Regions from separate parts of the Planococcus sp. NCCP-2050 genome, predicted to be linked through region 3. Evidence: riboswitches for the same ligand, from Rfam matches in the RefSeq annotation. Region 3 holds a riboswitch; each other region holds the start of a gene.

Region 1 (7,292 bases), on a different contig from region 3:
GGATGAAATTGCAGAACGTTTGCTTGCACTTGGCGGAAAGCCAGTTGCTACGATGAAGGAACAATTGGAGCTTTCAGTCGTTGAAGAAGCGACAAGCAAAGAAACTGCAGAAGAAATGGTTGATACTGTAGTAAGCGACTATGATAAAATCATGGTTTCCTTGAAAAAAGGAATGGAACTTGCTGCTGCAGACGGCGATGATATGACGGAAGATATGTTAAACGCGATCCACCAGAACTTAGAGAAGCATTCTTGGATGCTTTCTGCATTCTTAGGCGAAAAGAAGTAAAATAGAAGGACTCGGCGTACACTTTAACGAGTGTACGCTTTTTTGATGGCAGTGAGGTGAAATGATGATTTATACCGATTTCAATGGTTTTCGCTGTGAACTTTCCTTTGTTCCCGACTCCTTCGATGTTCCGAGCCGTCATGTCTTAGTTATTGCAAAGTATCAGGGGAAATGGCTGATGACGGACCATCCAAAGCGTGGAATCGAATTTCCGGGCGGTAAGGTAGAGGCTGGCGAAAGTTTAAAGGCAGCAGCAGCTAGGGAAGTATATGAAGAAACGGGCGGGGTAGCTGAGAAACTGGAATGGTTTGCAGAATACGTCGTTTACGGTCAGCCTTCTTTCTGCAAAACGGTTTTTATTGCCGAAGTGGAACGAATCGATTCCGTGAAATTGATGGAAACAAAAGGCGCCGTATTAAAAGAGGGATTAGAAGTAACAGAAGATTTTAGTTTCCTCATGAAAGACCAGGGAATGCTGAAAATCATGGAGAAGGTGAAAGAGCTTGGAAAATGGGAAAATTGAATCGGCAAAACTTTACCCTTCGCCTAATCCACGGGTAAAGTTGACGGAAATTGTCTATTGGTCTGATGGCCTTAAAGTGAAAGGGCTGCTCGCTGAGCCGAAAAAAGGAAAAAGTACGAGCGGCATCCTCTATTTAAGAGGAGGCATTCAATCGATCGGGATGGTACGCCCTGCACGCATTGCGCAATTTGCCGCATACGGATTTACGGTTTTTGCACCTTACTACAGAGGGAACCGCGGCGGGGAAGGACGCGATGAATTCGCGGGGGCAGACCGCTGGGATGCTGTCCATGCAGTGGAAGTGCTCAAGCAGAAATGTTCAGGACCGGTCCACCTGCTGGCATTTTCGCGCGGCGGCATCATGGCACTTTGGACAGCGGTCTTGCGTGATGATATTGCGTCGGTCGTAACATGGGCTGGAGTAACGGATACAGTGCTGACGTATAAAGAACGCCCTGATATGCGGCGCATGATGAAGCGCTTGTATGGCGGCACTCCAAACACCGCTTTGACTGCCTTCGAAGAGCGGAATCCGCTGCTGCGGATCGAGGAAGCACATATGCCATTCTTAATTATTCATGGCTTGCAAGATGAGAATGTCTTTCCTGCGCAGGCGTATTTATTGGAAGAGGCATTGAAGATGAATGAACAAGCGCATGAAACCTGGTATTTCCCGGAATACACGCATTTCTTCCCGCCGGCAGCGAACCGGAAAGTGGCGAAAGCGCTGACTGTCTGGATGAAAGAGCAGGAAAAAAGTTGACCGATTGGAACCAGGAAATAAAAAAGAAGCTCTCCATATTAACTGGAGAGCTTCTTTCCAGTGTGTTGAAAAAGATAGAAACTAAAATAAGTTTCATTCAGGAATCCGATATTCCACAAAACAGCTGCGCTTTCCAGCGGGCTCACGCCCAATCCTCCTCGTTCGCGGCGCTCCCTGCGGTATATCGGTCGACTCGCTAAGCCGCAGGCAAGTATGGGCCGAACTGAATTCGGCCCATACTTTGCGACGAAGTGCGCAGCACTGCAGGAGCAGTACGGTTTTCCTCCGCTGTTTTGCTCCATATCTCTAGAAAGTTCTCTAGCACCGGCGCGGCTTCGGACTGGGCGAAGCAATAAGACGAGTGGTCTTCTCGGCTTATTGTGGGAGCCTTGTCCATAGCGCCGAAGTGCGGTTTATAGAAGCAGATGCTCCAATTCAACCAGTTTCTCGACAAACGGAAAGAAGCTCTCCATATTAACTGGAGAGCTTCTTTCCGTTTGTTTGCTTATGACAGTGGAGCCGGTCCGCCAAGTTGGCTGATGGCTGGATCTACTGTACCGAACTTTTTGAAGTTGTCTTGGAATTTAGATGAAAGTTCTTTAGCTTTTTGATCGTATGCGTCTTTATCTGTCCATGCATTGCGTGGATTCAAGACTTCAGTAGGCACGCCCGGAATTTCTTTTGGAATTTCCAAGCCAAAGATTGCTTCTTTTTCTGTCTCGATATTGTGCAATTCGCCTTTCATCGCAGCGCGCACCATTGTACGTGTATAAGAAAGTTTCATACGGCTTCCGACACCGTATTCGCCGCCAGTCCAGCCTGTGTTTACCAAGAAGACTTCCACACCATGTTCGTCGATTTTCTCGCCCAGCATTTCTGCATACACAGTTGCGTGAAGCGGAAGGAACGGTGAACCGAAGCAAGTTGAGAAAGTGGCTTCAGGTGCTGTAATACCGCGTTCTGTGCCCGCAAGTTTTGATGTATAGCCGCTTAAGAAGTGGTACATCGCTTGTTCTTTTGACAGTTTGCTGATTGGAGGCAAGACGCCAAATGCATCAGCCGTCAAGAACACGATAGTTTTAGGGTGTCCGCCTACAGACGGGTCTACAATATTATCGATTGCTTGAATCGGATAAGCTGCTCGTGTATTCTCAGTTAGGGAACCATTGTCATAATCAGGGATGCGCGTTTCCGGATCTACAACAACATTTTCAAGAACCGATCCGAAACGAATAGCGTCATAAATCTGCGGTTCGTTTTCACGCGATAAATTGATGGTCTTCGCATAGCAGCCGCCTTCGATATTGAAAACGCCGTTATCCGACCAGCCGTGCTCGTCGTCGCCGATCAATTTGCGGTCGCCGTCTGCTGACAAGGTTGTTTTTCCTGTACCTGATAATCCGAAGAACAACGTAACATCGCCGTCTTTGCCGACGTTCGCTGAACAGTGCATTGGGAGAATCCCTTTTTCCGGCAAGATGTGGTTCATGATGGAGAAAATCGATTTCTTCATTTCGCCGGCGTATTCTGTTCCGCCGATCAAGATGATTTTCTTTTCCATCGATACAATGATGAAGGTTTCAGAATCTGTGCCATCAATAGCCGGATCTGCATGGAAGGTAGGCGCATAGACAACCGTAAATTCTGCTTCATGCGCTGCCAGCTCTTCTTTTGTCGGACGAATGAATAATTGATGCGCAAACAGGTTATGCCATGCATATTCATTGATGGTTTGAATCGCCAGGCGTGACTCATGGTCAGCTCCAGCAAAGCCTTTAAATACATATAGAGCATCTTTTTGCTTTAAGTGATCGATCACTTTGGCATAAAGGTTCTCGAAAATTTCCGAAGAAATCGGGCGGTTGACATTGCCCCAATCTATTTTGTCTCTCGAAATTGCCTCATCAACGATGTATTTATCTTTTGGCGAGCGGCCTGTATATTTGCCGGTTTCGGCTGCTACAGCGCCTTCTCTAGTTAATACCGCTTCCCCACGGGATGTTGCAGCTTCCACTAATTGTGGAACAGATAATTGAACGTGCACGTTTTGGCCATTTAAAAGATCCTTTAGGTCGTTTTTGATATTCACTGGATTCATTTATATGTACCTTCCTTTTCGGTTATTCCCATTGCGAATGGGGAGGATGTATATTCGAAGATTAGTATAACACATTGTGTTAAATAGTCTATACTAATAACAAAGGGAATCGAAAAAAACGTAAATAATGTGCTTTTTGGAGGCCAATAAAACCATTATATCTTTTATTGAAAGAGTTGGTCATTAAAAACGTTGACATCGCTAAGCACATTCCGTATGATGAAAAATTGAACGGATACTCTTATTCCGAGCTGGTGGAGGGGGCAGGCCCTATGAAACCCGGCAACCTGCTGCGAATATGCAGAGAAGGTGCCAAACCTGAAGCAAGGCACAAGGCCTTGGACGATAAGAGTGAAAGGTGCTACTGATGATTTCTCCTTTCCTCATGTATATGATGGAAGGGATTTTTTTATGAAATTTTGCCCTTAATCCTCGTGTACAAGAGCCACAACGGCTTAAAGTTCAATCCCTTTTGGGAACGGACTTGACATGGGAAACGAGTACCGTATCAATTTCGAGAGCAATCTCGCAGGATCTAAGGAGGAACACATTTTGACAAACCGTCGATTATTCACGTCAGAATCAGTAACAGAAGGACATCCGGATAAAATTTGCGATCAGATCTCAGACGCAATTTTGGATGCGATTTTAGCAGAAGACCCAAATGCACGCGTTGCATGCGAAACAACCGTAACTACAGGACTAGTTTTAGTAGCCGGTGAAATCACGACTTCTACGTATGTGGATATCCCGAAAGTAGTTCGTGAAACTGTTCGCGAAATTGGCTATACCCGTGCAAAATACGGTTTCGATTCTGAAACAAGTGCCGTTTTGACAGCAATTGATGAACAATCACCGGATATTGCTGCCGGAGTCAACGTAGCGCTTGAATCGCGTGAAGGCCAAATGACAGATAAAGAACTAGATGATATCGGAGCAGGAGACCAAGGTCTGATGTTTGGATACGCAACTAACGAAACAGAAGAATTCATGCCGCTTCCGATTGCCTTAGCGCATAAATTGGCGCGCCGCCTTGCAGAAGTGCGGAAAGAAGAAATTCTTCCATACTTGCGCCCGGATGGCAAAACGCAAGTGACAATCGAATACGATGAAAACAATAAACCATTGCGTGTGGACACAATCGTTATTTCTACGCAGCATCATCCAGAAGTGACGCTTGAGCAAATCCAGCGCAATATTAAAGAATATGTCATCAACGAAGTGGTTCCTGCACACTTGATCGATGCAGAAACAAAATACTTCATCAATCCAACTGGCCGCTTTGTTATCGGTGGGCCACAAGGGGATGCCGGCCTTACTGGACGCAAAATCATCGTAGATACTTACGGTGGATATGCGCGCCACGGCGGCGGTGCTTTCTCAGGAAAAGATGCAACAAAAGTGGACCGTTCTGCAGCATATGCAGCTCGCTACGTAGCGAAAAACATCGTCGCAGCCGGCCTTGCTGAACGTTGTGAAGTACAGCTGGCTTACGCAATCGGCGTAGCTCACCCAGTATCAATTGCAGTCGATACGTTTGGAACAGGCACTGTAGAAGAAAACAAATTGATTGAGCTTGTACGCGGGAACTTTGATCTGCGTCCAGCAGGGATCATCAAAATGTTGGATCTTCGCCGTCCAATCTACAAACAAACGGCAGCATATGGCCATTTCGGCCGCACGGATATCGATCTTCCGTGGGAGCGCACGGACAAAGCAGCAGCTTTGAAAGAGCAATCCGCTCAATAAAAACACATAAAAAAAGACGGCTGAGCAAATTTGCTCAGCCGTCTTTTTTTATTGAAGCGATTTGTAGTAAGCGCCTTTTTCAGCGTATTCCCGGACAATGCGCTGCATGTCTTCGATATCTTCTTTGCGCAGCTCGCGCACCACTTTGGCAGGCCTTCCAAATGCCAGCATGCCAGGAGGAATGACTTTGCCTTGCGGGACGAGGCTGCCGGCTCCGATGAATGCCCCTTCTCCGACTTCGGCCCCGTCTAAGATGATGGACCCCATTCCGATTAACGCACCTTTGCGAATTTTGCAGCTATGCAAGGTCACTTGATGGCCGATAGTGACTTCGTCTTCCAAAATCAGCGGGTTCCCTGGACTTTGATGAAGCATGCATAGGTCTTGGATATTGGTTTTCTTGCCGATAATGGTAGGTGCGACATCGCCGCGGATGACGGTGTTGAACCAGACCGAGGAATCTTCGCCGATAACGACATCGCCTGTAATCGTTGTATGGTCAGCGATAAAAGCTGAGGGGTGAATGGATGGGTGTTTGTCTTTGAATGGGTAAATCATGGAAAACCTCCAGTAAAAAAGATAAGATAATACTAATCCTATCAAAATAAGCGTAAAGGTCAAATGGCGTTGCAGCCTGCGCAAGAGAAAGAGGTGGCTTGAAATGTGGAAATGGGAATCCATCGGACCGGCAAAAGCTGTAGTAGTCCTCATTCATAGTGCATATGAACATCATCTGCGATATGCTTGGCAAATCGATCATTGGCGTGGCGCGAATTTCCATGTCATCATGGGAGATTTGCCTGGGCATGGCGAAAATGCGGAAAAAGATACGGCGCATCGGGAACCGTTTGAAGAGTACGAGAAATCCATAAAGACAGCGGTTAAAGTAGCGATGGAAAACGAATTGCCGGTATTTATCGTGGCTCACGGCTTAGGGGCGACTCTTGCGATGAGTGTGCTTTCCAAAAATAGAATGGATATCGCCGGAGTTGTTTTCACTTCGCCTTGGCTGCAATTGATCAAGACACCTTCTAAATTTTCGAATGCTTTGACCGGCTTTCATAAAGTGACTTCCCGAGTAAAGATCAATCACCATATTTCCATTGAAGAATTGACCAAGAACCAAGAAGTAATCGAGCAGGAAAAAGAGGATCCTTTCTACCGGACTGAAATTTCGGTAGGCTGGTATCATGAGCTTCAATCCTATTTAAAGCAGCTTGCCCAAAGCAAAGGGGTATTTCCGGACATTCCGGTATTTATCCATACAGGAGAACGGGATATGATCACGGATAAAGAAATAGCGAAACGCTGGCTCAAACAGCAAAATCTTAAGGAATTCAGCTACAAAGAATGGACAAATGCTTACCACGATTTATTCCAGGAGCCAGAACGCGAAGACATCTTTATTTCTTCGCATTTATTTATCAAGAATGTTTTGCGTTCTTTAGGATACGTGGTGCACTAAGTTTTGTGAGAGAAGGGATGACATGGCTTTAGCCTTTAGTATATTAGATCAATCGCCGATTTCAGAGGGCCGTACACCCGAGGAAGCGCTGAAAGAAACAGCGAAGCTCGCACAAATGGCAGAGAAATGGGGCTATACGAGATTTTGGGTTTCCGAACACCATGATGCTACGACGCTCGCAGGTTCTTCACCGGAAATATTGATATCCCATTTGGGGGCAATGACAAATACAATTCGGCTTGGCTCAGGAGGGGTCATGCTGCCGCATTACTCTTCTTTTAAAGTGGCTGAGAACTTTAAGCTCCTTGAAACTTTATATCCCGGACGGATTGACGTCGGTGTTGGGCGGGCGCCGGGCGGAATGCCGCGGGCGAGCTACGCGCTGAATGAAGGACGGAAACGGGA
Region 2 (7,292 bases), on a different contig from region 3:
AATAACGAAAAGCCTGCGAAATACGCCTATCCGTATTTGATCGGAGAGAAAGCCGATTTGCATGTGAAAAATTTGGCGGTTTCCGGTGCAGAGACCGATGACCTGCTCGCTGCACTCAAAAAGAATAAACATTTCCGCCAGTCAGTGAAAAAAGCGGATTATGTGACTGTCCAAATTGGCGGCAATGATTTCCTTGCCAGTTTAAGAGCTGCCTATGCAGAGAGCCGCGGAGATACGAAATTGTTCCACCGTTTGCTTGAGAAAAAATTAGCCGAAAATGATGCGTTCAAAAATCTCCATGCCATCGTCAAAGAAATTCGCTCGTTGACGAAAGCGAAAGTTGTATTGTACAACTTGTACAACCCGTTCCACTTAAACAGCCCATTCCACAAAGTCGCTGATCTGTACTTACCGGAACTTAACGCCATGTATAAAGACGTCGCTAACTCACATAAGAATGTGAAATTGGCAGATTCCTACCATGCATTTGGCGATAACCAAGCAAAATATTTAATCAAAGGGGACATTCATCCGACCAAAGCCGGCCACGAAAAGCTCGCGAAAATCGGCTTGAAAGCGTTAAGCCATAAACACGTTCACCAGCATCGTTAACGAAATAAAAACGCGGCCTTCAAAATGAAGGCCGCGTTTTTCTGTATGCTTTTCTTTTATTATCCCCTCCATGAGTTGATCGAAATTCCTTTTTGCTCCAATCAATCATGGACACCTTGTTTTACTGGCACCGAAAGCAGCTCTTTCAAGTGACGGTCGATTTGGCCGTGATACGCTTCCCCTTCTCCGCCGAACAATCCGAAATGGCCGGCGATGCTTGAAATGACACGGAGCTCGCTATTTGGAATCATTTTCTGTTCCCTTTCGCAATCGCTTGGCGGAAAGAACATATCGGTATCGATCGGCATGACATACGTGACAGCTTTAATGCGCCCAAGCGCTTTTTCCAAGTCTCCGTCCGTTAACCGGCTGACATCGCCGCGCTGCCACTTCCAGCCCATGGCAAGCAGCGCATTCGGGTCCATCGCTTGAAAGAAAGGCTCCAAAAAACCGCCGACCAATTCATCCACAGTCGCTACACCAAACAAATCCCATTTTTCTTGATTGAAAAACTCCGGACAAAAGCCCATGACGGCCCAAATATCGGCATGCCGCTTCAAGCCGCCCGCGACTTCTGTATGGGAAGTGTAATTGCCGCCATTCCAACCCGGATCAGAAGTGATGGCATCCATCAGCGTCTGGGTGAACAGAAAATCATGGACCGTATTTTTAGCAGTGCCTGCAATTGGCGCCGCCCGCTTGACCATATCTGGGAATCGAACTGCCCATTCGTAAGTTTGCTGCGCTGCCATGGACCCGCCGACCACTAAAGCTAATTCCTCGATTCCGAATTTTTCCGTTATCAATTGATGCTGCGCCCGTACATCGTCTCCGATGCGCACTTTCGGGAAACCGCTCATACTGATGGATTCTAGGCTATTATGCGGCGAACTCGACAAGCCATTCCCAATCTGATTGATCACCACGATAAAATATTCTGCCGGATCAAGCGCTCTGTCTTCCCCGATGTAAGTTTCATAATCTTTGCTGGTTCCTGAAAACCAAGTTGGAATCAGGATGGCGTTATTCTTCGCTTCATTCAATTGGCCATGCGTTGCATACGCCAATTGGCAATTGGGAATCGTACCCCCTTCTTCCAACTTAAAATCCCCTAGCTCATAAATCTCAAATGGCCCGTGATTTTCTTGTGAATAAAACAGATTCTCAATCATCAACATTCCGCCCTTCCCTTGGATTTTCCTCGGTCTAGGAAGCAAGCTGTTATGTATGGAGAAAGCCTCACTACTTCCTAAGTCAATTATACGCGGCTAACGCCTTAAATAAAACAGAATTTTCTGATTATATTAGTACAGATAAAATCTTTCATGTGCTGATTTTTTCCATTTATCCTGTTAAAAAAGGATAAAAAAGTTTATATTTAATAGTTAGAGTAAAAAAATATTCAAGAAACTGCTGGAAAGAAGGAATAGCATATGAGTGCAATATCCGAAAAACGTAAAATGAGCATCGGGAGAATAATCAAAAAAGCATTGCCGATCATCATCGGCGCCTTTATCACAGCCTATGGACTTGAAGCTGTATTAATTCCAAACAACGTCTCAGATGGCGGCGTCACCGGCCTCAGCATCGTCGGCTCGCAATTATTCGGTTTGCCGCTTGGCTTACTGATCGCTGTCCTCAACATTCCATTCGTCTATCTTGGCTATAAACAGATCGGGAAAAGCTTTGCCATCTATTCCATCATCGGCATTGCTTCCTTAGCGTATGCGACAACCGTCATGCACCACATTCCAACCATTATCGAAGGCGATACGCTGCTCGTCACAGTTATTGGAGGAATCATTATCGGCTTCGGGATGGGTCTCGCTTTGCGGAACGGCGGCGCTTTAGATGGAATCGACATGCTCGCTGTGCTGCTTTCGCGTAAATTGCCATTCGGTACGAGTGACATGATCTTATTCTTAAATTTATTTGTCTTTATCGTCGTTTCATTCGTTTTCGGACTGCAAGGGGCTTTCCTTTCCGGAATCGCTTATTTCATCGCTTCTAAAGTCATCCACCTTGTTGAAGAAGGGTTCAGCGGCTCGAAAACCTATAAAATCATTTCGCAAGAACCGGATCTTCTTGTGCAGACGATTTACGACCGCCTTGGTCGAAATGCCACTTACAGCTTGGTAAAAGGTGCTTATACAAACGATCAGTATAAAGAAATCACTTGCATCATCAACCGTTTGGAAGACAGCAAAATGAAAGAAATCATCTACGAAATCGACAAAAACGCATTCGTAGCGGTTTATGACGTTGCCGAAGTCCGAGGCGGAAACTTTAAAAAACGGGATATCCATTAATTCTTCCCTTATAAAAGACGCTGAGCTCCCTAGAAATCGGGGAGCTCAGCGTCTATTTTTTATAACCCTACGGAATCTACTGCATACGTGGCATCTGCGTTACTGAAGCCTTCATATATTAATTGCTCAATCAAACCGGATCTTGAAAAGGACATCGAATCAAGATAATTCTCAGCAGTTTTAACTGCCTGTTCACTCCAATCCACTTCAATGCTTTCAACTGCATACGTAGCATCTGCATTACTAAAGCCTTCGTAAACTAATTGTTCAATCAAACCCGATTTCGAAAAAGCCATAGACCCAAGATAATTCTCAGCCATCCCGATCGCCTGTTGCTGTGAGAGTGTTTCTGCATCTTTAGCGGCTTGTGCCTTTGCCTCCGCATCAGCTTTTGCTTTCGCTTCTTCTTCGGCCTTGGCTTTTGCTTTCGCCTCCGCTTCTGCTTTCGCTTTTGCCTCAGCCTCTGCTTTTTCTTTAGCAGCCTTTTCTTCAGCTGCTTTTTTCGCTTTTTCTTCCTCTTCTTTTTTCTTCAGTTCCGCTTCTTTCGCTTTTCTTTCTTTTTCTTCTAATAGGAAAAACGGCTCTGCTTCTTTTACTTTCGCTTCTAATTCTTTAACTTTTTCAACAAATTCTTTATTGTCAGCTTCAAGTGTTTCAATATGCAATACCAATTCTTCATTTTCTTATTCAAGTTCTTTTTGCATTTTTTGATTTTCAGTTGTAGAGGCATCTACTTCTGATTGTGAAGGCCCAAAACTACCACCGATAATTAAAGCAATAAAGGCTATTATTATATACTTCCAATTATGTTTAACAAACCTTAGAATTTTTTCCATTTATTATTCCTTCTTTCCACTCTTTCTGTTCATTGTAGTCTATAGGTTTCTAAATTAATACATTTATTTACATTAAACGCGACAAAGTGATTATTTTTTGTTTACTTTTAAATTTACACCTAAGAAATGTACAAAAGATGGGAAGTTCTCTTTTAATAGAGAACTTCCCATCTTTATTGTTATTGTTATAACCCTACAGAATCTACTGCATACGTGGCATCTTCTTCACTGTAGCCGCCAGACTTTAATTGATCAATTAACTCTTTACGCGAAAAAGCGCCATACTTCACATAGCCTTCCGCCTCTTCTACTGCATTGGCCTGCCAATCCACTTCCAAGCTTTGAACCGCATACATGGCATCTCCCTCGCTATAGCCCGCAACCACTAATTGTTCAATCAACCCGCTCTCTGAAAAAGGCGAGTATTTCAAGAAGTTATCTGCGCGAGCAACCGCCTGCTGCTGCGAAGGTGTCTCCATTTTTTTCAATTGCGCTTTCAATTCATTGATTTTTTTATCAGACTCGCTGTTCGCTGCTTCCAACGCTTCCACTTTTGATGCTAATTCTTTAGTGGACGCTTCGAGCTTTTCCTGCTTTTTTTGATTATCGGTTGTAGAACTATATGTCGGGGATTGTAAAAACCCATGGCTTCCGCCGACTGCAAAAGCAATGACGACGGCCAATAGATACTTCCATTTTGTCTTGACGAATGCATTTATTTTCCCCATCTTCAATTCCCTCTTTTTTCTTATTTCTCTTCACTTATCGTAGTATAACTGGATGATTTTAGACAGCATTTTTTAGACGCCTCATGTTCTACTGATGTTCCCTCAATAAGTTTAGAAAAATAAATTTCCCGAATATCCTTGCATTTCCTTCCAAACTGGCTTATGGTTATAAACATCGAATCACAACAAACTGAATAATCGATTTCTTATCAAGAGAGACGGAGGGAATTGGCCCTACGATGTCTCAGCAACCGCCCACGGGCAAGGTGCTAATTCCAATAGGCGAAAGCCTAGAAGATGAGAAGAACAGATTTCCTGACGGGAGCTTTCTTCTTTATTGAAGAGGGCTCTTTTTCATTTGAATGAGAGCCCTGCAAAACGGGCTTGACCCAAACTAAAAACAGAAAGCAGGAATTCCACATGACAAACCCAATTACTGAAACACCGAAAACTGTAGTTAATGCTCCATTCAAAGCAGATCACGTCGGAAGCCTTCTCCGTCCGGACAGCATCCATCAAGCACGAAAAGAATTTAAAGAAGGCCTTATCACAGAGGAACAGCTGCGGGAGGTGGAAACGACTGAAATCAAGCGCATCGTCGACAAGCAAATCGAAGTCGGTTTAAAGGCTGTGACTGATGGCGAATTCCGCCGCACATTCTGGCACACTGATTTCATGGCCCATATCAACGGTTTTGAAGGCTATACGCCGGAAACGGGCTATCGATTCAAAAATGTTGAAACTGAAGCGTATGATGTGCGGAATATCGGCAAAATTTCCTTTAACGACAATCATCCTTTTATCAAAGACTTTATCGAGTTCAAAGAAATTGTCGGCGGCCGTGCAATTCCGAAACTGACGATTCCAAGTCCGAACCAATTCTTCAATGAAGGCATTCGCAATGCAAATTTCTATCCGGATCTTGAAGACTACGCAACAGACGTGATCCAAGCTTACCGTGATGCTTTTAAAACGTTCTATGATTTAGGAGCGCGCTATATTCAAATTGACGATGTCTATATTGCCGGCTTATCGTCTCCGGATATCCCGTTCAACGACGGCAAGTATAGCCGCGAATACTTGATCGACCTTGCACTGCGCGTCGCAAACGGCGTCCTTGAAGGCAAACCGGAAGACCTTACCGTAACGACCCATCTGTGCCGAGGCAACTACCAGTCCGACTGGGCATTTGAAGGAAGCTACGCGCTGATTGCCCCGACCCTATTCGCCAAAGAACAAGTGGACGGCTTCTTCCTGGAATACGATGACGACCGCTCCGGCAGTTTCCAACCGCTTGAACACATTCCCGCTGGCGGGCCAAAAGTGGTACTCGGTGTCTTTACTTCGAAAAACGGCGAACTCGAAGACAAAGAAATCATTAAAGCACGTGTAGCAGAAGCCGCCAAGTATGTCCCGCTTGAGCAACTATGCATCAGTCCGCAATGTGGATTTGCCTCAACCCACCACGGCAATATCCTCACTGAACAGCAGCAATGGGACAAGCTTCGCTATATCGTCGAAGTATCTGAAGAGATTTTCGGAAAATAAATAAAAGAGGCAAGCGCTGAAAAATGGCGCTTGCCTCTTGTTTTGAAAGATATCGAAAATTAAACGTTCACTTCTTCTTCGATTTCGACCATTTTGTACATCGACATCAACTGCCAAAGCGGTCCCGGGATATCAAGCTTGCCGTTCCGCTCTTTTGGAACACTGTGGAAAATCTCGTCTTCTTTTCCTTGTTTCACTTTTTCCGTCCATTCCGGATCAACCAATGCTTGGCGGCCCATCACGACAATATCCGCGCCTTCTTTAAGTGCTGCAACGGCGTCTTCCGGTTTTCTTACGTTTCCGACAACGACGAACGCTGCGCGACCTGCGATTTGCTTAGACAGAATCTCCACGATTGTCCCTTCAATCGCTTCGTTGTGCGGACGTTTTTTATAATCCATCAACGATACGTGCAAGTAGTGGATGCCGCCTTCGATCAACTTCTCAGTCAGAACTTTTGTTTCTTCGATCGTGTAGCCAACGCCCAAATCGCTGTATTCTTCTGGAGACAAACGGTAGCCGACGATAAATTCTTCATTTGCGAATTCTGCCCCTACGCGCTTCACTTCCGCTAGAACAGCGAGCGGGAATTTCAAACGGTTCTCAAAGCTTCCACCCCATTCGTCTTCGCGGCGATTGGTCGCTTCCGAGACAAATTGCTGAAGCAAATACGTATTCGCTCCGTGGATTTCCACGCCGTCAAAACCAGCTTCGATTGCCCGGCGCGTCGTTTCGCCGAAGTCACGGATGATGTTCGTGATTTCTTCAGCTGTCAATTCACGGGGTGCTGCTTTTTCAGGCGTTCCCCCAACTGAACTTGGTGCTACCGTTTCATTTGCTTCAATCAGTTCCGGCTGACCTTGGCGTCCGCCGTGCTGCATTTGCAGAATGGCTTTATTGCCGTTTGTTTTCATTTCAGCGGCCAATTGCTTCAAACGTGGCATGATCAGGTCTTCTTTGAACGCGATGAATTGCCCTGGGAATGCGATGCCATTCTCTGAAACGGCGATGCAGGCAGTGATGAACAAGCTGCCGATATTCGAGCGGCGGCGGTAGTAAAGCAATTCTTCATCCGATACCGTACCATCCGGATTTCCTGAGTATGTTGTCATTGGTGCAACGCCTAAGCGGTTATTCAAAACGACGCCGTTCGGCAATTTGATTTCTTCGAATAAAGCATTGAATTCTGGTTTCATCTATTATATTCCCCTTTTCTATTGGCTCATTTATCCAAATTAGCATAGGCTCATGTGGACTAC
Region 3 (7,292 bases):
AATTCCTTCTTCAGGAGAGCCGGCTGCATGTGCCGGTTTTCCATAAAAATGGAATTCCAATGGATCGACCGCAAGGGAAGGGCCAGTAATGGCCGTTTTTCCAGATGGGTGGATCATCAGCGCTGCATCAACGCCTTCAAGGAAACCATGCTTCACAAAACTGCCTTTAGCGCTGCCGTTCGGTCCGCCTTCTTCTGCTGGTGTACCGAGCACCACTACGCGGCCGCCTATTGTCGGGAGGGTTTCAGCTAACGCAATCGCAGCAGCGACGCTTGTTGTCCCAATAATGTTGTGTCCGCAGGCATGGCCGATTCCAGGAAGTGCATCGTATTCTGCCAGGTAAGCGATAGTTGGTCCCGGCAATGTACTTTCTTTGCTGGCAAAGAATGCCGTTTCATGGCCAGCGACGCCAGTTTCAACAGTGAATCCTGCTTCTTCAAGCAGTTTCACCAAAGTGGCACTTGCGAAGAATTCTTCATTGCCGATCTCCGGTTTTGCATGGATCGCTTGGCTGGTTTCGATGTAAACCCCGCGGTTCGATTCGATTGATTGGGAAATGGTTTGGGCTGCTTCTTTGATTGCTGTCATTGAAATTCCTCCTTAGGTTTTGTTTTATTGTCGGCTCTTTCCGCTTTTCTTATTGTCTAGACTCCGGCAGCTAGCCGCTCGAGGTCGCTTCAGCCTTATCAGCAATGGCAAAACCCGCCATTACTGCTAAGCCTTCCAGCGCTTGTCGCGGCTGACGAGCTGCCTTCGCTTTTCTTATTGATAATCCACGAGTTCTTCTACTGGGATGAATGTTGGGATTGATGCGCCTTTTGTATGTTCGACGATGAAGTCAGCTGTATCATCTTGTTGGTAAAGTTCAACGATTTTCAAGAAGTCTTCGTCTTCGGCATTTTCAGCACTTGCTGCAATTAGGTTGATGTAAGGTGTAGCTGTATCGCTTTCTGCAGCGATTGGATCTTCTGTCGGGTTCAAGCCAGCGTCAACTGCGACACCGTTATTGATGATTGAACCGGCAACATCGGGCATTGCACGCGGTGTATGCCCTGAAACCATCGGCATGATTTCGATGTTTTTCGGGTTTTCGATAATATCGTCCGCTGTTCCAGTCAATCCTGCGTCATCGGATAATTTGATCAAGCCTGCTTCTTGGAGCAATAGCAGTGCACGTCCCATATTCGTCGCTTCGTTCGGTACAGCAATTTGTGATCCGTTAGGAAGTTCATCAATTGATTCGTATTTGTCGGAGTAGAGGCCCATCGGTGCGATTACAGTTGAACCGATCGGCACGATGTCGATATTGTGTTCTGCGACAAACTCGTCGAAATAAGAAATGGTCTGGAATGCGTTTAAGTCAAGCTCGCCTTCAGCAAGTGCCAGGTTTGGCGCTACGTAATCAGAGAACGTAATGATTTCAAGGTCAATGCCTTCTTTTTCCGCTTTTTCCGCGACAAAATCCCAAATGGATGTATCGGATCCGCTAATGCCAAGCGTCACTTTTCTGTTTCCTTCTTCTCCTGAAGCATCATCGCCGCAAGCCGCAAGGACCAAAGCCAATAATGCGAATAAAACCGTCAATGTAATTTTTTTCATGATGTATTCCTCCAAGTAAGTGTTTTTTAGTTAACTTCTTCGTACTTTTTTAGATAGCAAGTTGCCGGCAGACTGAACGCCTTGCACAAGGACAACGAGTATAGCGACTGTAATCAGCATGACGACTGTGTCAAAGCGCTGATAACCATAAGTAATTGCCAAGTCTCCAAGTCCGCCACCGCCGATTGCTCCAGCCATAGCGGATGCTCCAATCAATCCCACAATGGCGATAGTCAGTGCCAGTACCAATGAACTCAAAGCTTCCGGAATGAGGAAGCGGAAAATGATCTGCCCAGGTGTCGCACCCATTGCCTGGGCGGCTTCGATGACGCCTTTGTCGACTTCGAGCAATGAGTTTTCAATCAGCCGGGCAATGTATGGTCCTGCATAGAACACAAGCGGGACGATGGCAGCGGCAGTGCCGATGGATGTACCGACAATCAACCGGGTAAGCGGAATGATAGCAACCATCAAAATGATGAAAGGGACTGAACGGAAAATATTAATGATAACGTTCAATACTTTCGAAATGGGTTCATTTGCCAGTAAATGGCCTTTTCTTGTTACGACTAGCAAGATGCCAAGCGGGAAACCGATAATGATTGAGAATAAGAACGAAGCACCGGTCATATAAACCGTTTCCCACAAAGCTTCTAAAATCTGTTCGTTATCAACTAGCATAATTCTTTACCTCCTCGACTTTGACCGAATCGCTGCGGATCGCAGTCAGCGCACGTTGGATCTCGCTTAAACTTCCTGAAAATTCTACGATCAGGTTGCCGTAAGGCTCACCTTGCAATTCCGTGATATTTCCAAAGAGCACATTGAGGTCGAGGTTGAATTCACGTGATACTTTGGACATGAGCGGCTGTCCGACCGAAGAGCCTGTAAACTGGACGCGGTAGATGGAATGGTTCTGCGTCGGATCCTGGATTTTAGTCAACAAGGATTCCGGCAGTTCATCGTTCATGACCGAACGGACAAAACGCTGAGTCGTCGGTTGCTTCGGATTTGTAAAAACTTCGTAAACGGAACCTTGCTCAATGACTTTTCCGGCTTCGAGGACCGCTACTTTATCGCAAATCTCCCGGATGACGCCCATCTCATGAGTGATTAATAGGATGGTGATATTGTATTCACGATTGATGCGCCGCAATAAATCCAGGATGGACTGGGTCGTCTGGGGATCAAGTGCGGATGTTGCTTCGTCGCATAGCAGGACAGAAGGGTTGGTGGCTAGTGCCCGGGCAATCCCGATCCGCTGCTTTTGTCCGCCTGAAAGCTGGTCCGGATATTTTTCTGCCTGGTCTGCCAGGCCTACAAATTCAAGAAGGTTTTTCACCTGTTCTTTAATTTTGTTTTTCGGTGTTTTTGCCAGAATCAGCGGCATCGCGACATTATGGAATACCGTTTTCGAATTCAATAGATTGAAATGCTGGAAAATCATTCCGATGTCTTTTCGGGTATCCCGGATTTCTTTGCTGGTAAGAGTGGAAATGTCCTTGTCATGGATGAGCACTCGTCCATTCGTCGGGCGTTCCAGTAAATTGACCGTCCGGATCAGTGAACTTTTGCCGGCGCCGCTAAAACCGATGACGCCATATATTTCTCCGGTTTCAACAGTAAGATCGATGCCGTTCAAAGCGTGGATTTCCTGTTTGCCGGAATGGTAGGTTTTCGTAACCCCCTCAAATTGAATCATTCAAATAGCCTCCTCATGCTGTATAGATCGAATACGTACAAACCTGTAAAAAATAAAACAAAAAGAGCCCTCTTTTTTCTTGTCCATAAGAAAAAAGAGGGCTCCGGAATGAAACCATCTCAATTCTCATCTTCCAAATGCACGTACATGCATTTGCAGGAATTAGCACAGTTTTCGCTTAAAGCGAATCCGCTGCCGAAACGTCATAGGGCCTGTCCCTCGGTTTCTCTGGATAAGAAAGTGATGTAAGTATTCGATTTGTAATTTCCACTTTAGTGCGTCAATGCGGAAAAGTCAAGAAACTTTTTTAAAATAAATTAATGAAAAATGAAAAGCCTGCTCTCACGCAGGCCCCGCTTTCTTGCGGAAGACAGAAGAAACCTTGCTTTCCGTTCCGTTTTTGATTCGTTTAATATTTTCAATGTGTTTCCAGAATGCCATTGCAAAAAGTCCGAAGGCAGTGAGAAGCGGCCAACTGCCTTCCGCCGGGAAATAAGCGATGGCAAACAGCATGCCATACAGAACGAGAACGCCCACAACCAAATAATCCGTTGCTAAAGCGCAAGCGACCAGCAGCAATCCGCCGGCAAGCCCCAATTTCCAATCCAGTGCAAGCATAACGCCGATGATGGACGCTGTACCTTTTCCGCCGTCGAAATTCATATAGAAAGGGAAATTGTGGCCGAGGACGACAGCCGCGCTTATCACAAAGAGCATTGTCCATTCCAATTCATTTGATAAATTGAATTGACTTAAAAGAATTCTTAGCCCCAAGACAGAGACAATCCCTTTGGAAATATCGATCAAGGCGACAAGTGCGCCGAATTTCCAGCCAAGGACAATGGCCGCATTGGAAGCACCGGAATTTTTCACCCCTTCTTTTTTGACATTCGTACCTGAAATCAATTGGGCGATGGATGAGCCATGAAGTGAACCGAGTAAATAACCAATAATAAAAGTGCATATAAACCAAAGAATCATAAGATCATCTCCTCTATAAGTATTAAACGTTTTAAAGGATAGAGAGGTTTCGAAATTTTTTGAATTATCCACTTGACAAACGAGAATTATGTTTTTATACTGCTAAACAAGATGAAAAACTAAATCTGAATACTCTTATCAAGAGAGGCGGAGGGAATAGGCCCTATGATGCCCGGCAACCACCAAGCAATTGTTTGGAAAGGTGCTAAATCCTACAGATCGGCAACGATCTGGCAGATGAGAGGAGGTATCTCCGTATATGACGGTCCTCTTCTTAACGAAGAGGGCTTTTTTCTGTTCCCTCCTCGTCTTCAGTTTTCATCAATAAAAACTAGGAGGAAAAAGAAATGACAAATTTTAAACCAGAAACGCTTTTATTGCACGGTGGACAAGAGCCAGATCCAACAACTGGAGCAAGAGGAGTTGCGATCCATAAAACAACTTCCTATGTGTTTAAAGATACGGAGCATGCCCAAAATTTATTCGGATTGAAAGAGACCGGAAATATCTATTCGCGCATCATGAATCCGACGGTGGATGTTTTTGAACAGCGCGTAGCTTTGCTGGAAGGGGGAACTGCAGCTGTCGCCTTGTCATCCGGAATGGCAGCCATTGCATTCTCTATTTTAAACGTCGCTGAAGCGGGCGATGAAATTTTGGCAGACAGCAATCTTTACGGCGGTACTGTCAGTTTGTTCTCCAACACACTCCCACGTTATGGAATCAACGTGAAATTTGCGGACGGAACAGATCCGGAAAACTTCCGTGCAGCCATCACGGATAAAACAAAAGCAATCTTCGGGGAAATTATCGGAAATCCGAGCTTGAACGTATTTGATGTTGAAAAAGTAGCGGAAATTGCACACGAAAACCAAATTCCTTTATTGATCGATAATACATTTGCCTCCCCGTATGGCAGCAACCCCATTGCATTCGGTGCAGATGTCGTCATCCATTCAGCGACAAAATGGATTGGCGGGCATGGGACGACCATTGGTGGAGTTGTTGTGGACGGCGGCAAGTTTAACTGGAACAATCCGAAATTCCCGAATTACACTGAACCGGATGAAAGCTACCATGGCATCCGCTATGGCATAGATGCAGAAGGAGCTTCATTTGCGACTAAACTGCGCGTCCAATTACTGCGCGATTTCGGTCCGTCACTAAGTCCGGACAGTGCCCATGCTTTCCTGCAAGGTTTAGAAACGCTGCATTTGCGGATTCCGCGTCACAACAGCAATGCACGGTTCGTCGCTGAATATCTTCAGCAGCATCCGCAAGTTGAATGGGTGAACTACATCGGCTTTGAAAATCATCCATCCCACCAGCTGGCGCAAAAATACTTGAAAGACGGCTACGGTTCAATTGTGAACTTCGGCGTTAAAGGCGGCCGTGAAGCTGGACGGAAAGTAATTGATGGCGTCGGATTATGGTCGCATGTAGCAAACGTCGGGGATGCGAAATCGTTGATCATCCATCCGGCTTCTACTACCCATCAGCAATTGAACAAAGAGGAATTAGAAGGGGCAGGAGTCACGGAAGAATTGATCCGTCTATCAGTCGGCCTTGAAAATCCGGAAGATTTAATCGCAGATCTTGAGCAGGCCATCAAATCGGCTGTGCTCGAAAACGTCTAGGAGGGAAAGCGGATGACCAGTGTATCCATCGGCAATTTGGTTCTTGAATCTGGGGAAGTCTTAGAGAATGCAGAGCTTGCCTATGAACGATCCGGCAAAGAAGGTGGTCCTGCCGTTCTTGTCTGCCATGCGTTGACTGGAGACCAGTATGCGATCGGGACCGAGGACCTTCCAGGTTGGTGGTCCGGCTTGATTGGACCAGGCAAAGCCGTGGATACCACTATTTTTCAAGTCATCACTTTCAATGTTCTAGGAGGCTGCAATGGCTCTACTGGACCTTTATCCACTAATCCCAAAACAGGCAAAGCGTACCGTTCTTCTTTTCCAGCAATTACGATAAAAGATATGGTCCAAGCTGAATTTCAGGCATTAAAAGAGCTCGGAATTTCCCATTTAGCAGCTGTCATCGGAGGGTCGCTTGGCGGCATGAAGACTTTGGAATGGGGTAGAGCCCATCCGGAATTTGTGGATATCATTTTCCCCCTTGCTGTAACCCCAGCTTATAGTGACTACGGCATCGCTTTTAATTATATTGGAATTCAGGCGATTGAAAACGATTCACATTTCAATAATGGAAATTACAGCCATTCATCTGAAATCAAGGGGTTCGAAGTGGCAAGAATGGCGGGGATGGTCACTTACCGAAGCGCTGAAATGTTTAACCGCCGTTTTAACCGAAAAGCGGTCGCTAAGGGCTATGACGTAGAATCTTATTTGAATTATCAAGGCCAGAAATTAGCGAACCGCTTTGATGCCAATAGTTACTTAACTCTTTTAAAAGCGATGAACACCCATGATGTCAGTGGTGAAATTCTGGATGTAGAAATTTTTGCGCTATCGTTTACGCATGATCTGCTGTATCCGAGCGAATTGATGATTCATTGGCTAAAATCCCAGCCTCAGGCAGAATGGGAAGTCGTTGAAACGCAATTTGGCCATGATGGATTTTTAGTGGAATTTGATAAATGGAGCAGCAGAATTAAACAAAAACTTGAAAATGCCATTGTCCCGCAGCTGTCTCTTTAAAGAAATTTAACCAGCTGCAGCAAGAAATGCAGAGTCGCCGACAGGAGGGACTTGTAATAATTCCACGTAATATTAATTTTAAGAGATTTCCAACCAAATGGAATTGGAAAATTGAATGAATTTAAAGCTATTTTCATCTTTATTAAGATGAAAATAGCTTTTTTTATTGGAAAAATTAAGGGGATTAGCAACTTGTAATTACTGGGAGTCAGGGGTAGGAAAAAGAGGAAACCGTACTAGGATGCCTGTTTTAATGCATCGTATTTATACTAGTTTTAAGATAAAAGTCCTGAGTAAATATCTCTATTAAATAACTCTTGAATTCAAGGTTTTATAATAATGAAAAA
Region 4 (7,292 bases), on a different contig from region 3:
TTGCAGGATCGTCAATGCCATTCATCGAACCTTTATCCATAAAGTTCGGCAAAATGGCAGTTGCCGCAAAGAAGGCCAAAATTCCTGCCACAATAGTCGAAGCATAGGCAAAACCCGTCGCAAGGCCCAGCAGTTTCCCAGATCCTTTCCCGAGCTTAGCAATTCCAGGTGCGATAAAACCGAGAATAATTAACGGCACGACAAAGTTAAGAAAATTTCCGAACACCGTAGTGAATGTCGCAAAAATGCGCGCCATCCATTCAGGCGCAAAAGAGCCGATTAGAACGCCTAATGCAATTGCCAGAATAATCCGGGGCAATAAGCCGAATTTGAACTTCATGCGATTGTCCTCCCTAGATGAACAAATGTATATTTTATTATTTAAAAATAGCACAGGAAGCAAATAATTGTAACCCATTAGTGTATTCTCGTAATATTTTCATTATTCCACAAACAAGTTTCACGTTTATCTTGGGGCTTTTATGCAATAAAAAAAGAAGACCCAATTTTACTTGGACCTTCTTTTTATCGTTAATCAGTCGACCGGTACGACTGAACCGCCCCACTCTTCAAGGATGAAATCTTGGATTTCTTGTGATTTCAAAACTTCTACAAGCGCTTGGACATTTTCACTGTCTTCATCGCCAGCTCTTACTGCAATCACGTTTACGTAAGGCGACTCAGAGCTTTCAAGTGCAATTGAATCTTCTAATGGATTCAAGCCTGCATCGATTGCATAGTTCGAGTTGATCAATAAAGCATCGCCTTCACCTGATTCATATAGTTGAACCATCAAAGCTGCTTCATAGTTTGCATCAAATTCAAGATTTTTCGGGTTTTCCACAACGTCGCTCACTTCGGCTACCGTCTTGTCAACGCCTTCCGCTAAAGTGATTAGGCCTTCTGCTTCAAGAAGCGATAGGATGCGGCCATGGTCAGCAACTGAGTTGCTCATTAAAATAGTTGCGCCGTCTGGCAATTCATCTAATGATGCATATTTTTGGGAATAAACGCCGATCGGTTCGATGTGGATGCCGCCTGCATTTTCAAAATCATAACCGAATTCTTCGATTTGAGATTCCAGGTACGGAATGTGCTGGAAATAGTTCGCATCGATTTCTTCTGAATCCAAATCCTGGTTCGGCAAGATATAATCTTGATAAGTTTCAATTTCCAATTCAATGCCTTGCTCTTCAAGAAGCGGTTTGGCTTTTTCTAAAATCTCCGCGTGTGGCACGTTAGACGCTCCGACTTTTAATGTGCTTGACTCTTCTTCGCTTGACCCGCCGTTGTCGCTCCCGCACCCAGCCAGTGCCAATACGGATAATAATGTTCCTGCTACAAGTTTCTTCATGTGTGTGATCTCCCTTTTTTCTATAATGTTTTTCTATTAACGCTTATCTGAGCGAGTGGTCATCCAGTCGCCGATAAATTGAATTGCGAATACAATTACCAATATTAAAATCGTCGCCATTAACGTGACGTCTTCGCGGCTTCGCTGGAATCCATCAAGAAAAGCCAAAGTTCCCAGTCCGCCTGCACCAATAATTCCGGCCATTGCGGTATACCCGACAAGGGCAATGGCTGTTACCGTAATTCCTGATAGCAGCGCCGGCTTAGACTCCGGCAAAAGCACTTTGCGGATAATCGTCCAAGTGGTTGCTCCCATTGAACGTGCAGCTTCGATAACGCCTTTATCAATTTCTTTTAACGCGATCAACACCATCCGCGCATAAAACGGCGCTGCCCCGATGATCAAGGCAGGCAGAGCTGCGTTCGGCCCACGGATTGTACCGATCAGGAATTTCGTGAACGGAATCAATAAGATGATTAAGATGATAAAAGGAATAGAGCGGAAAATATTGACGAAAGCTCCAGTCAACCAATTGACGATACTATTTGCCCATAATTGTTTGGGCGCTGTCAGAAATAATACAATTCCGAGAACCAGCCCGATAACAAAAGTGAAAAACGTAGACATCGCTGTCATGTAGAGCGTTTCAAGTGTCGCTTCCCACATGTTCTCCCAATCAACGTTCGGGAATAAGGACTCAATCATTTGACATCACCTCCGTTTGAACGCTTTCTGCATTCAAGTAAGTGAGCGCCTCACTGATTTCCTGAGCAGAACCTTTCATCTGTAAGATCAAGGTTCCATAAGCTCCGCGTTGCGTATGAGCAATATTCCCTTGCACAATATTCACATCCACTGGATACTTGCGGATCAGCTGAGTCAAAATCGGCTGTTCGGTTTGGTCACCTACAAAGACCAATTTCACCAATTCCCCAGTCGGATATAGCTTCCGCAAATTCTTAATCGTTTCCTGGGAATCTTCCGTGTCGGTTACTTGAGCTACAAAACGCTTCGTGATTTCTTCTTTCGGAGATTGGAAAACATACAGCACATCGCCAAGTTCTACTACGCGCCCGCCTTCCATGACGGCGACCCGGTGGCAGATCTTCCGGATGACATGCATCTCATGGGTAATCAACACAATCGTTAGTCCGAGCCGTTTATTGATATCGACCAGCAATTCAAGAATCGAGTCTGTCGTCTGCGGATCAAGTGCCGATGTCGCTTCATCACAAAGCAGCACTTCCGGTTCGTTTGCCAATGCTCGTGCGATGCCGACCCGCTGTTTCTGGCCGCCTGATAGCTGTGAAGGATATGCATTTTCTCTTCCTTTTAAGCCAACCAATTCCACCAGTTCCAATACGCGCGCATCTCGCTTGCTTTTAGGCACACCAGCAATTTCGAGCGGAAATTCGATATTCTCCTTGACGGTACGCGACCATAGCAAGTTGAAATGCTGGAAAATCATACTGACTTTCTGCCGTGCTTTGCGAAGATCATTGCCTTTTATTGCCGTAATGTTTTGGCCATTGATGACAACCGATCCATCTGACGGTTTTTCCAAACCGTTCAATAACCGGATCAAGGTACTTTTTCCGGCGCCGCTATAACCGATAATGCCGAAAATTTCACCGGCTCCAATGGACAAGTCCACATGATCAACGGCGGTAAGGGTACCTTTCCCTGTATCGAAGACCTTCGATAATTTTTTTAATTCAATCATTATTTACAACTCCTACCCCCAAAAATAAAAAACCCTTCTGCGCAGAATTGAGCAGAAGGGTGAACGTGTAATGACACGATAACCGTTCTCTCATCTTCCAAAGTCAGACTTTGTGTGATTTGGCACCATTTCATTTTCATGACGGTTGCCGGGCTTCATAGGGCACTTCCCTCCACCACTCTTAATAAGAGTTACGATATTTAATTAGTATTCAGAAATTCAATTTACCATGCAGGGATTTATTCGTCAACAGTTTTTAACTTTTCATACAAAAAAGGCACCGAATGAAAAGCATAGATCTTTTCTTTCAACTGGCCGTTCTCTGTTATCAGCAGGCATGGTACGCTTTCGACTTGATACAAAGAAGCAATTTCCTGTACATAATTTAAATTCGCTTTGCCCAAGCGGACATTCGGGACCAGTTCTTTGACGACATCCATCATCTTAGAAGCAACCTGGCAAGTGCCGCACATGGGGGTATATAAATAATAAGCGGCTGATTCATGCGTATTTTTTTCTTTCAGCCACTCTTTATGTGTCCATTCATTCATCTTGTTCATCCCTCAGTTACTAGCTTATTGACTTGAACATTCGCTGAGATCAGCACATCAAGCAAAATCCGGATCGGCGTCGCCGCCACTTCCTTATAGCTTCGATTGATATAGAAATGCCGCGCTTCAGGGAATTCCCTTTTGACCAATTTCCGCAGCTGCTCACCGGATTTATCCGCATCCACCAAAATGATGATATCCAGATCCTCATAAGGCAGCAGCAACTCTTCAAGCCTTGACGCACTTACTGTACCATTTGTGCAAAGAATCGTCACGGGTTCTGCAATGAGCGGTGCGATTCTGGTTTTATCACTGCGCCCTTCCACCACGATCACCTTTTCCATAAGACTACACCTCACTGGAAATAGATAGCTGCCTCAACTAGTTAAAGCCTTTTAAGCAAGAGTTAATACTTCTTATTATAAAACGATTGCTCGATTTGTTCTAGAATCCTGCTTATGGCGGAAAATCTGGAGATGAAAAAAGCGCCCAAAAAGGCGCTTTGATTTTACTCGTTTGTCATTTCTTTGTATTGGTCTGCAGTCATCAATTCGCCAATTTCAGCTTCGTTCGGGGATTCGATTACCACCATCCACGCTTGTTCGTATGGAGACTCGTTCACATGTTCAGGGTTGTCCTCGAGTTCAGCATTCACTTCGATTACACGGCCGCTGATTGGTGCATATAGCTCCGATACCGTTTTAACTGATTCAACGCTGCCAAATGGCTCGTCTTTTTTAATTTCGTCGCCGACTTGCGGAAGCTCAACAAAAACGATATCGCCAAGTTCAGCTTGTGCAAAATGCGTAATGCCAATGCGGGCAGTGCCGCCTTCTACTTTTACCCATTCATGTTCTTTTGAATAACGAAGTTCTTGTGGTGTACTCATCGAAATCCCTCCAGATATGTAATTAACTCAATTTCAGTTTGACATAAACCCCATTGAAATACAAGATTTCAAATGCTTTATAGCCAAGCATTTTGATAATCCGCTTCTTTGAATCCGAGCGTTGTTTTCTGCCCGTCAAAAGCGAGCGGACGTTTGATCAACATGCCGTCAGATGCAAGCAATTCCAGCTGTTCATCTTCGGACATAGAAGACAGTTTATCTTTCAATCCAAGCGACCGGTAGATCATGCCGCTTGTATTGAAGAATTTCTTCAATTCCATGCCGCTGCTTTCATAAATTTTTCTTAATTCTTCTTTTGAAGGCGGATTTTCAGCGATGTGGATCTCGTTGAATTCCACTTCATTCTGCTCCAGCCATTTCTTGGCTTTGCGGCACGTCGTGCATTTCGGATAAGCGTAATAAGTAATCATGCAGAAACCTCCTTTTCCACAAGCTTACCAAAATAAAGGCTGCTGGTCGACGTAAAAAAAGCGCGGCTCGGAAGCCGCGCTTTTCAAAATCACACTACGTATTTTTCAACTTCGATCAATTTAACCGCTGCTTGGCGTTTTTTCTCGATTACGTTGTAAGGAGTTGAACGCGTCAGTTTGCGAAGCGCTGATAGCATCATGCGCTGGTTGTCGCCGTCAATCGCTGCCAACAATGTTTCTTTTGCGTCTTTTTCAATTTTATCAAATGCTTCTTGGCAATAGATTTGTGTGTAAAGCAATTTTTGCTGAGCTTTTTCTTCACCTGAAGCAGCAATCGCTTTTTCTGTACGAAGCACTACAGATTCCATAGCGAAAACGTTGCTCACGATGTCAGCGATATTGACAAGCACTTCCTGCTCGCTTTCAAGTTTTGTGCCGTAAGTCTGTGCTGCAAGACCCGCTGCAAGCAAAGCGATTTTCTTCGCATTTTTCACCAAGTATTTTTCTTGAGCCAAAGCTTCCGTGCCGATTTCTTCCGGCATCATCATCAATAGTTCTTCCTGTAATTGCTGTGCATGCTGAAGCAATGGAAGTTCGCCTTTGACCGCTTTACGGATCAATGTTCCCGGTACAAGCAAGCGGTTGATTTCGTTTGTTCCTTCGAAAATACGGTTGATGCGTGAATCGCGGTAGATGCGCTCAATTTCGTATTCCTGCATGAAGCCGTATCCGCCATGCAATTGTACGCCTTCATCGACGATGTAATCCAATGTCTCTGTACCGAAGAATTTATTCATCGAGCATTCTACTGCAAATTCAGCAATTGAGTTTGCAACCAATTTCCCGTCTGCATGCTCTTCATCCGTGAATCCGCTCATGCGGTCTTCGAACAATCCAACTGTGCGGTAAACGGAACTTTCCACTGCATACAGATGAGAAGCCATTGTTGCCAATTTTTCACGCGTCAAGTTGAATGAAGAAATCGGCGTTTTGAATTGTTGGCGCTGGTTTGTGTAAGGAATCGTTAATTCCATTGCACGTTTTGAAGCTCCAATCGTGCCGACGCCCAATTTGTAGCGGCCGATATTCAAGATGTTGAAAGCGATAATGTGTCCGCGTCCTGCCTCACCCAGCAAGTTTTCAACCGGCACTTCCGCGTCTTCTAAGATCAATGTACGAGTGGAAGAAGATTTAATCCCCATTTTCTTTTCTTCCGGTCCAACAGATACGCCTTTGAACTCACGCTCTACGATGAATGCCGAGAACTTATCACCATCAATTTTCGCATAAACCACGAATACATCCGCAAATCCTGCGTTTGTAATCCATTGTTTTTCACCGTTCAAAACAAAGTGAGTTCCGGCTTCGTTTAGTTTTGCTACCGTTTTTGCTCCTAAAGCGTCGGATCCTGAGCTCGGTTCAGTCAAGGCATAAGCTGCGATCATTTCACCAGTTGCCAGGCGCGGCAAGTATTTCTGTTTTTGTTCTTCGTTGCCGAAAAGAACGATCGGCAATGATCCGATCCCTACGTGGGCACCGTGAGTGATCGAGAATCCGCCGGCTTTCGACATTTTCTCAGCGATCAATGCAGATGCGATTTTATCAAGGCCAAGTCCGCCGTATTGTTCCGGAACATCTGCTCCAAGCAATCCAAGGTCGCCTGCTGATTTCAATAAACGCACCGAATGCTCAAATTCGTGGTTTTCCAATTTTTCGACCACTGGCATGACTTCGTTATTCACATAATCCTCAGTCGTTTTCGCGATCATTTTATGCTCTTCTGTAAAATCTTCCGGTGTGAATACCCGTGATAAATCTGCATCTTCGATTAAAAAACTGCCGCCTTTAATTAAGGTTTTTGACTCTGCCATTTTTTATTCCTCCTAATTTATGTTTATATAAGTTGAACTAAGTAGCTTTACTAATTGATATTCCGCAAAACAGCTGTGCTTTCCGCGGGCTCGCGCTAAGCTAACTCGGGCTAGACGCCCGAGTGGATCTTAGCACTTCGCTGTTCCCGCAGGAGTCTCCGCTGTTTTGCTCTATATCAAAGCGTCTCTTACCGCCGGCGCGTAAACGGGCTAAGCGGAGCGATAAGACGAGGGTTCTTTTCGGCTTATTGCGGGAGCTTTGCCCAGAGCGACCGAAGCGGTGGGCAAATGTTATACCTATGCAGTTTCTTCTATAGCATTTCAAAGACGCCTGCTGCGCCCATTCCGCCGCCGATGCACATCGTGACAACGCCGAACTGTTTTCCTTGGCGCTTGAGTTCACTCATCATGCGCAAAGTCAAAATGGATCCTGTTGCGCCGAGTGGATGGCCAAGTGCAATCGCACCGCCGTT

What was found. A riboswitch is a leader RNA that binds a small molecule or an ion and turns the genes downstream of it on or off. The one in region 3 is predicted to bind S-adenosylmethionine.
Region 1: it holds a riboswitch for S-adenosylmethionine, as region 3 does, so the genes downstream of both, metK (methionine adenosyltransferase) here and NFU07_RS06230 (methionine ABC transporter ATP-binding protein) in region 3, are expected to answer to the same signal.
Region 2: it holds a riboswitch for S-adenosylmethionine, as region 3 does, so the genes downstream of both, NFU07_RS15110 (5-methyltetrahydropteroyltriglutamate--homocysteine S-methyltransferase) here and NFU07_RS06230 (methionine ABC transporter ATP-binding protein) in region 3, are expected to answer to the same signal.
Region 4: it holds a riboswitch for S-adenosylmethionine, as region 3 does, so the genes downstream of both, NFU07_RS15625 (methionine ABC transporter ATP-binding protein) here and NFU07_RS06230 (methionine ABC transporter ATP-binding protein) in region 3, are expected to answer to the same signal.

The regions. Positions count from the first base shown of each region.
Region 1 covers NZ_BRCX01000003.1:14,105-21,396, forward strand. The annotation lists gene NFU07_RS11635 (Dps family protein) at 1-289, shown strand, start outside; gene NFU07_RS11640 (NUDIX domain-containing protein) at 354-812, shown strand; gene NFU07_RS11645 (alpha/beta hydrolase family protein) at 793-1,575, shown strand; gene pckA (phosphoenolpyruvate carboxykinase (ATP)) at 2,081-3,673, opposite strand; SAM riboswitch class I at 3,912-4,025, shown strand; gene metK (methionine adenosyltransferase) at 4,226-5,422, shown strand; gene NFU07_RS11660 (gamma carbonic anhydrase) at 5,471-5,980, opposite strand; gene NFU07_RS11665 (alpha/beta hydrolase) at 6,084-6,887, shown strand; gene NFU07_RS11670 (LLM class flavin-dependent oxidoreductase) at 6,910-7,292, shown strand, end outside.
Region 2 covers NZ_BRCX01000005.1:178,345-185,636, forward strand. The annotation lists gene NFU07_RS15080 (GDSL-type esterase/lipase family protein) at 1-612, shown strand, start outside; gene NFU07_RS15085 (alpha/beta fold hydrolase) at 714-1,784, opposite strand; gene NFU07_RS15090 (YitT family protein) at 2,046-2,921, shown strand; gene NFU07_RS15095 (Ltp family lipoprotein) at 2,981-3,586, opposite strand; gene NFU07_RS15100 (hypothetical protein) at 3,605-3,757, opposite strand; gene NFU07_RS15105 (Ltp family lipoprotein) at 3,943-4,485, opposite strand; SAM riboswitch class I at 4,689-4,789, shown strand; gene NFU07_RS15110 (5-methyltetrahydropteroyltriglutamate--homocysteine S-methyltransferase) at 4,906-6,033, shown strand; gene NFU07_RS15115 (NADH-dependent flavin oxidoreductase) at 6,093-7,229, opposite strand.
Region 3 covers NZ_BRCX01000001.1:1,277,429-1,284,720, reverse strand. The annotation lists gene NFU07_RS06245 (M20 family metallopeptidase) at 1-588, opposite strand, end outside; gene NFU07_RS06240 (MetQ/NlpA family ABC transporter substrate-binding protein) at 763-1,599, opposite strand; gene NFU07_RS06235 (methionine ABC transporter permease) at 1,630-2,280, opposite strand; gene NFU07_RS06230 (methionine ABC transporter ATP-binding protein) at 2,270-3,301, opposite strand; SAM riboswitch class I at 3,425-3,540, opposite strand; gene NFU07_RS06225 (glycerol-3-phosphate acyltransferase) at 3,644-4,282, opposite strand; SAM riboswitch class I at 4,415-4,526, shown strand; gene NFU07_RS06220 (O-acetylhomoserine aminocarboxypropyltransferase/cysteine synthase family protein) at 4,630-5,919, shown strand; gene metX (homoserine O-acetyltransferase MetX) at 5,932-6,945, shown strand.
Region 4 covers NZ_BRCX01000006.1:49,052-56,343, forward strand. The annotation lists gene NFU07_RS15610 (dicarboxylate/amino acid:cation symporter) at 1-340, opposite strand, end outside; gene NFU07_RS15615 (MetQ/NlpA family ABC transporter substrate-binding protein) at 536-1,354, opposite strand; gene NFU07_RS15620 (methionine ABC transporter permease) at 1,391-2,059, opposite strand; gene NFU07_RS15625 (methionine ABC transporter ATP-binding protein) at 2,052-3,077, opposite strand; SAM riboswitch class I at 3,165-3,268, opposite strand; gene NFU07_RS15630 (thioredoxin family protein) at 3,317-3,628, opposite strand; gene NFU07_RS15635 (ribonuclease M5) at 3,634-3,972, opposite strand; gene gcvH (glycine cleavage system protein GcvH) at 4,137-4,517, opposite strand; gene NFU07_RS15645 (arsenate reductase family protein) at 4,595-4,948, opposite strand; gene NFU07_RS15650 (acyl-CoA dehydrogenase family protein) at 5,038-6,819, opposite strand; gene NFU07_RS15655 (acetyl-CoA C-acetyltransferase) at 7,131-7,292, opposite strand, start outside.